2 linked regions of the Microbispora hainanensis genome follow. The protein of the gene in region 1 interacts with the protein of each later gene in a pairwise test. Links are inferred from orthologs where the notes say so. Each region holds a gene or a part of one and is shown on either strand. Other genes may lie near its edges.

What was found. The genes of interacting proteins can lie anywhere in the genome.
Region 2: the proteins of OHB01_RS03595 (region 1) and OHB01_RS34375 interact in binary tests that used the Escherichia coli proteins (3 or more experiments, as listed by UniProt). The link is inferred for Microbispora hainanensis from one-to-one orthologs.

Annotation. Positions count from the first base shown.
Region 1 is NZ_CP108086.1:796,049-800,395, reverse strand. Bases 34-4,313 are described here. They hold OHB01_RS03595 (multifunctional oxoglutarate decarboxylase/oxoglutarate dehydrogenase thiamine pyrophosphate-binding subunit/dihydrolipoyllysine-residue succinyltransferase subunit), read right to left. Parts: upstream 3,930-4,313; coding sequence 234-3,929; downstream 34-233. Other genes in these bases: OHB01_RS03590 (B3/4 domain-containing protein), read right to left, coding at 4,126-4,313; OHB01_RS03600 (DUF6104 family protein), read right to left, coding at 34-140. In the rest of the region: more of OHB01_RS03600, read right to left, coding at 1-33; more of OHB01_RS03590, read right to left, coding at 4,314-4,347. UniProt on the Escherichia coli protein: E1 component of the 2-oxoglutarate dehydrogenase (OGDH) complex which catalyzes the decarboxylation of 2-oxoglutarate, the first step in the conversion of 2-oxoglutarate to succinyl-CoA and CO(2).
Region 2 is NZ_CP108086.1:7,525,486-7,528,491, forward strand. What follows is about bases 15-2,953. They hold OHB01_RS34375 (ABC-F family ATP-binding cassette domain-containing protein), read right to left. Parts: upstream 2,314-2,953; coding sequence 715-2,313; downstream 15-714. Other genes in these bases: OHB01_RS34365 (enoyl-CoA hydratase/isomerase family protein), read right to left, coding at 15-168; OHB01_RS34370 (helix-turn-helix domain-containing protein), read right to left, coding at 384-599; OHB01_RS34380 (acVLRF1 family peptidyl-tRNA hydrolase), read right to left, coding at 2,461-2,953. Outside these bases: more of OHB01_RS34365, read right to left, coding at 1-14; more of OHB01_RS34380, read right to left, coding at 2,954-3,006. UniProt on the Escherichia coli protein: Genetic data indicate it may be involved in ribosome assembly or function.

The DNA of each region.
Region 1 (4,347 bases):
GCCAGGCGCTCCACGGGCACCTCGAACTCGGGGTTGAGGTCCACGAACTCGCGCAGCCGCTCCGCGAGCCAGCCGACGCTGACCTCCTCCTCGCCGCGACGCTCGACGAGCTCCTCGATCCCCCTGTCGGTGAAGTACATGCCTCGCTCCAGTGAGCTCCAGTGAATGGTCTGATCATGGAGAGAGGTCCCCCACGGGCGTGGGGGACCTCCTCAGTGGTACGGGATCCTCGCTCAGCCGAAGATCTCGTCCAGGATGCCGTGCAGTTCCTCGTCGTGCTTGGCGTGCGAGCCGACGGCCGGCGAGGAGTTCGGCGTACGCGAGACCCGGCGGAAGGTGCGGCCCCCGAGCAGGTCGGGCTTCTCCACGATCTTCAGGCTGAGGTAGGGCCACGGACCCATGTTGACGGGCTCGTCCTGCGCCCAGAGCAGCTCCGCGTCCGCGCTGTAGCGGGCCAGCTCGGCCTTGAGCGGGTTCTCCGGGAACGGGTAGAGGCGCTCCAGGCGGACCAGCGCCACGTCGTTCCTGCCCGACTTCTCGCGCCGCGCGAGCAGGTCGTAGTAGATCCTGCCCGAGCAGACCACGATCTTGCGGACCGCCGACGGGTCCACCGTCGAGTCGCCGATGACCGGTCGGAAGGCGCCGGAGGTGAACTCCGAGGTGGCCGAGGCCGCCGCCTTGAGCCGCAGCAGCGACTTGGGCGTGAACACGATCAGGGGCTTACGCCGCTCCGACAGCACCTGCCAGCGCAGCAGGTGGAAGTAGTTCGCCGGGGTGCTCGGCTGCGCCACCGTCATGTTGTCCTGCGCGCACAGCTGCAGGTAGCGCTCGATGCGGGCGGAGGAGTGGTCCGGGCCCTGACCCTCGTAGCCGTGCGGCAGCAGCAGCACGACCGAGGAGCGCTGACCCCACTTCTGCTCACCCGACGAGATGAACTCGTCGATGATCGACTGGGCGCCGTTGGCGAAGTCGCCGAACTGCGCCTCCCAGGCGACCAGGGCGTCCGGGCGGACCACGCTGTAGCCGTACTCGAAGCCCATCGCGGCGAACTCGCTGAGCAGCGAGTCGTACACGTAGAACTTCGTGGTGCCGTGGTTGAACGTCTTGAGCGGGGTGTGCTCCTCGCCGGTGACGCGGTCGACCAGCACGGCGTGACGCTGGCCGAAGGTGCCGCGGCGGGAGTCCTGACCGACCAGGCGGACCGGGTGGTCGTCGATGAGCAGCGAGCCGAACGCGAGCAGCTCACCGGTCGCCCAGTCGATCGCGTCCTCGGCGACCATCGTGCCGCGGCGCTGGATGACCGGGGCGAGACGCGGGTGGACGGTGAAGCCCTCGGGCAGGTTGAGCTGGGTGTCGATGACCCGCTTGACGACCTCCTCCGAGATCGCCGTCTTGGTGTCCTCGTGCGACCACGGGATCAGCTCGTCGGGCTCGGGGACCCGGACGGCACCGGGCGCCGGTGGATGCTTGACGGCCTCGCGGGTCTCGGTGAAGGCCCGCTCAAGCTGCTCCTGGTAGTCGCGCAGGGCCTGCTCGGCCTCCTCGACCGTGATGTCCCCGCGGCCGATGAGGGCCTCGGTGTACAGCTTGCGGGTCGAGCGCTTGGCGTCGATGAGGTCGTACATCAGCGGCTGCGTGAACGCCGGGTTGTCGCCCTCGTTGTGACCACGCCGCCGGTAGCAGACCATGTCGATGACGACGTCCTTGCGGAACGTCTGGCGGTACTCGTACGCGAGCCGGCCGACCCGCACGACCGCCTCGGGGTCGTCGCCGTTCACGTGGAAGATCGGCGCCTGGATCATGCGCGCGACGTCGGTGGCGTACACGCTCGACCGCGAGGACGCGGGGGAGGTGGTGAAGCCGACCTGGTTGTTGACCACGATGTGGACGGTGCCGCCGGTGCGGTAGCCGCGCAGCTGGGACAGGTGCAGGGTCTCGGCGACCACGCCCTGGCCGGCGAACGCCGCGTCGCCGTGGACGAGCACGGGCAGGACGGTGAAGCCCTCCTCGCCGCGCTCCAGCAGGTCCTGCTTGGCCCGGACCACGCCTTCGAGGACGGGGTCGACCGCCTCCAGGTGCGAGGGGTTCGCCACCACGGACGTGCTGATCGTGTTGCCCTCGGGCGTCGTGAAGTCGCCGCTCGCGCCGAGGTGGTACTTCACGTCGCCGGAGCCGTGCGCGCTGCGGGGGTCGATGTTGCCCTCGAACTCGCCGAAGATCTGGGCGTACGACTTGCCCACGATGTTGGCGAGCACGTTGAGCCGGCCGCGGTGGGCCATGCCGATGACGACCTCGTCAAGGTGCTCGGCCGCCGCGTAGCTGATCACCGAGTCGAGCAGCGGGATCAGCGACTCGCCGCCCTCGAGCGAGAACCGCTTCTGGCCGACGTACTTGGTCTGCAGGAAGGTCTCGAACGCCTCGGCGGTGTTGAGCCTGCGCAGGATGTTGAGCTGCTCCTCGCGGCTGGGCTTGGAATGCGGCCGCTCCACCCGCGCCTGGATCCAGGCCCGCTCCTCGGGGTTCTGGATGTGCATGTACTCGATGCCGATCGTGCGGCAGTACGAGTCGCGCAGCACGCCGAGGATGTCGCGCAGCTTCATCAGCGGCTTGCCGCCGAAGCCGCCCGTCGGGAACTCGCGCTCCAGGTCCCACAGCGTCAGGCCGTGCGACTGGATGTCGAGGTCCGGGTGCTTGCGCTGGCGATACTCCAGCGGGTCGGTGTCGGCCATGAGGTGGCCGCGGACCCGGTAGGCGTGGATGAGCTCCAGCACGCGCGCGGACTTGGCGACGTCGTCGTCGTGGGTGGCCGAGATGTCCTGGACCCAGCGCACCGGCTCGTAGGGGATGCGCAGCGACTGGAAGATCTCGTCGTAGAAGCCGTCGGCGCCGAGCAGGAGCTGGTGGATGCGGCGCAGGAAGTCGCCCGACTGGGCGCCCTGGATGATCCGGTGGTCGTAGGTGGACGTGAGCGTCATCACCTTGCTGATCGCGAGGCGGGACAGCGTCTCCGCCGAGGCGCCCTGGTATTCGGCGGGGTATTCCATCGCGCCGACGCCGATGATCGTGCCCTGGCCGGGCATCAGGCGCGGCACCGAGTGGACCGTGCCGATGGTGCCGGGGTTGGTCAGGGAGATCGTCGTGCCCTGGAAGTCCTCCACACCGAGCTTGCCCGCGCGGGCCTTGCGCACGATCTCCTCGTACGCCACCCAGAACTGGCGGAAGTCCATGGTCTCGGCCTGCTTGATCGAGGGCACCAGGAGCTGACGGGTGCCGTCGCTCTTCTGGACGTCGATCGCGAGGCCGAGCCCGACGTGCTCGGGCTTGACGAGGACCGGCTTGCCGTCCACCTCGGCGTACGAGTAGTTCATCTCAGGCATCGACTTGAGCGCCTGGACGATCGCGTAGCCGATGACGTGGGTGAAGGAGATCTTGCCGCCACGGCCGCGGGACAGGTGGTTGTTGATGACGATGCGGTTGTCGATCAGGAGCTTGGCGGGGACCGCGCGGACGCTCGTGGCCGTGGGGACGACCAGCGACGCCTCCATGTTGGCGGCGGTGCGCGCGGCGGCGCCGCGCAGCTTCTCCTCGACCGCGCCGGCGGGGGCCGGCTGCTTGGCGGGGGCCTGCTCCTTTGCGGGGGCCTTGGCCGCCGGCTTCGCCTGCGGCTTGGGCTGCGGAGGCGCCGTCTGCGGAGCCGGGCTCACCGGAGCGGGAGCCTCGGGCGCTGCCGTCGCCGTCGCGCCGTTCGCGACGGCGGCGGACTTGGACGGAGCGGGCTTGGCCGTCCCGTTGTAGTCAGCGAAGAAGTGCCACCAGGCCTGATCAACAGACTCTGGATCTTCGAGATACTTCTGGTACAACTCGTCGACAAGCCACTCATTTTGTCCAAAGCTTGCCAGCGGGTTTGACCGCGACGACTCAGACGACACGGCGGAAATCGCCCTCTTCCGCAGATCGGCGTTGATGTTTGGTGAACCTGTCCAAGGCTACTCGCCTCACACACCGACGTGCGCCCCGGCGGGTCGTAGGTCCCGGCCCATCCTCCCAGGATCGATAAAACAGGTCACGCGCGGATAGCCCGTCTGGGTGGTGAGGTGTCCCTTACCCCCTGGTCACAGCGGCTGGTCAGCCGATGAGCCGCGACTTGATCTGGATATCGGGAGCTATATCGGTCAGCATACCGGCAAGGTCGTCGGCCGCGGCGTGCAGCGCCTCGAGGGAGAGCGGTTCGAGGCGTTCCAGCAGGAAGAGCGCGTCCACCGTCTCCTCGGTGATCCTCGTCCTGACACACTGCCGCCAGTTCCAGCGCCGGCAGGTGACGCCCGCGTCGTCGCGCCACACCACCTC
Region 2 (3,006 bases), 6.7 Mb from region 1 along the record:
TGTCGCGAACGTCTGCGCGTTGCGCTTGTCCGGCCGGTCCAAAGTGACGGTCGCGATCTCGCCGTCCACCTCGAAGCGCAGTCCGACCTCGGCCGGCGCGGCCGCCGAGATCGTCGACACATCGGAGCCTTCGCCCGTCCCAAGGGCGTGCTCCAGATTCCCCCCCATTGCCGCTTCCGCCATGCCCTGCTCCTGCGTCCGGTGCGGAGCGACGTCGCCTCGCACGGCCGGTCCGGTGCGGCGCACCGTCCGTGCCGGACGTCCGCCCTCCTGTTCATCCCGCGGTCGCGCCCGAGCTTACCGAATATCGTTCTGGCGAGTCGGACGCGACCGCTCCTCCAGCAGGAACGAGCGGCTGCGGTCGCGCGTCTTGAGGTGGATCTCTAGCGCTTGGACTTGCCCCGGGTCGCGCCGCCGCGTCCGCGCAGAGTCACCCCGGACTCGCTGAGGATGCGGTGGATGAACCCGTACGACCGGCCGGTGGAAGCAGCCAGAGCGCGGATGCTCTCACCCGCGGAATAGCGCTTCTTAAGATCAGCGGCCAGCTTTTCCCGGTCGGCCCCGGTCACCCGGGTGCCCTTCTTCAGAGTCTCGGCCACGAGTACCTCCTGTAGTGCCAGACTTCCGCAGCGTTACTTCAGCCCATGATCAGTCATTTCGGCGGGATCGGCTACCTACTCCGCGGGAAAAGATCCCTACCCGCTCAAATTAAGATCAGGCAAGCGCCACAAGATCGGAAAATTCGTCGCTCCATGCGTCTTCTACTCCGTCTGGCAACAGAATCACCCTATCCGGCTTCAGCGCCTCGACCGCGCCCTCGTCGTGCGTGACCAGCACAATCGCGCCGGTGTAGGAGCCGAGGGCCGACAGCACCTGGTCGCGGGAGGCCGGATCGAGGTTGTTGGTGGGCTCGTCGAGCAGCAGCACGTTGGCGCTCGACAGCACCAGCGTCGCAAGGGCGAGACGGGTCTTCTCGCCGCCCGACAGGACCCCGGCGGGCTTGTCCACGTCGTCGCCGGTGAACAGGAACGACCCCAGCACCTTGCGCAGGTCGACGTCGGCCAGGTCGGGCCCCGCGGACCGCATGTTCTCCAGGACCGTGCGCTCGGGATCGAGCGTCTCGTGCTCCTGAGCGTAGTAGCCGAGCTTGAGCCCGTGGCCCGGCACGACCTCGCCGGTGTCGGGCTTCTCGATGCCTGCGAACAGCCGCAGCAGGGTGGTCTTGCCCGCGCCGTTCAGGCCCAGGATGACGATCCGCGAGCCCCGGTCGACCGCGGCGTCGACGTCGGTGAACACCTCCAGCGAGCCGTACGACTTGGACAGGCCGCGGGCCGTCAGGGGGGTCTTCCCGCAGGGCGCGGGGTCGGGGAAGCGGAGCTTGGCTACGCGGTCGGAGCGCCGCTCGCCCTCGACGCCGGACAGCAGCCGCCTGGCGCGCCGCTCCATGTCCTGGGCCGCCTTGGCCTTGGTGGCCTTCGCCCGCATGCGGTCGGCCTGGGAAAGCAGCGCGGACGCCTGCCGCTCGGCATTGGCCCGCTCGCGCTTTCGCCGTTTCTCGTCGGTCTCCCGCTGGGCGAGATAGGCCTTCCAGCCGACGTTGTAGGTGTCGATCACGCAGCGGTTCGCGTCGAGATGGAGCACCCGATTTACCGTCGCATCAAGAAGGTTTACGTCATGGCTGATGATCACCAAGCCGCCCTGGTGCGAGCGCAAAAAATCACGAAGCCAGCCGATCGAGTCCGCATCGAGGTGGTTTGTCGGCTCGTCAAGCAGGAGAGTCTCCGCTCCGGAGAACAGAATCCGGGCCAGCTCCACCCGCCGTCGCTGACCACCGGACAGGGTCTCCAGCGGCTGGCCGAGGACACGGTCGGGCAGCCCGAGGCTCGACGCGATCGAGGCCGCCTCGGACTCCGCCGCGTAGCCGCCGAGAACGTGCAGGCGGTCCTCCAGGCGGCCGTAGGCGCGCACCGCGCGGTCGCGCACGCGCTGGTCGTCGGCCGCCATCCCGGCCTCGGCCTCGCGCAGCTCGCGGAGCACGTCGTCGAGGCCGCGGGCCGACAGGATCCGGTCGCGCGCCAGCACGCTCAGGTCGCCGGTGCGGGGGTCCTGCGGCAGATAGCCGACGCTGCCGGAGATCGTGACCGTGCCCGCGGCGGGCAGCCCCTCCCCCGCCAGGACCTTGGTGAGCGTGGTCTTGCCGGCGCCGTTGCGGCCGACCAGGCCGATCTTGTCGCCCGGGTTCACCCGGAACGAGGCGCCCTCGATGAGCAGGCGCGAGCCGGCGCGAAGTTCGATATCGGTTGCGATGATCATGATTAAGGGGACACTCCCGTAGGTGATGAGGTCGGGATCGGCACCGGGAGCGATCAATCGGGAGTGCGCATGGGCTCAAGTGTAGTGCCGCCCCGTCCACCATCGCCTGCGCCGAAACCCCGCCCGCGCCCCTTCGTCGCGCGGCCGTCAGGGGTCGAGCAGGCGGATCCGTACGGCGCGGAACAGCGCGGGGGCACCCTCCAGAACCGGCATCCGGGGGTCGGGCACGGTGAGGAAGGGGCCTGACTCCAGGGCGAACAGCGGTGCGAGACGGCGGTCGCGCCTGATCTCGTCGATCGAGCGCCGGTCTCCGCCGAGCACGACTGCCTCCAGGTCGTCGAGCCTCGGCAGCAGCACCCGGGCGGCCACGTCGGCGGCGGCCCGCAGCGCTTCGGACGACTGCTTGTCCCTGCGCCGGGCGAAGCGCTGCTGCGACCACCCGCCCGCCGCGCTGCGCCCGTGGACCTGACGCGAGCCGACCTTGCCCGTGACGAGGCGGGCGCCGATGAAGACGCCTGCGGCGTGCCCGCCGAGCCGGGCCAGCAGCACGCCGACGGTCCGTTCCCGGCACACGTGGGACACCAGCGCCGCCGCGGCCGGGGGAAGCCGGAACCCGTCGTCGCCCCCGCCCTCGCGTCCGTGCCCGCCTTCGCCCCCACGGTCGCCATCGCCTGCGTCGCCGTCGCCCCCGTC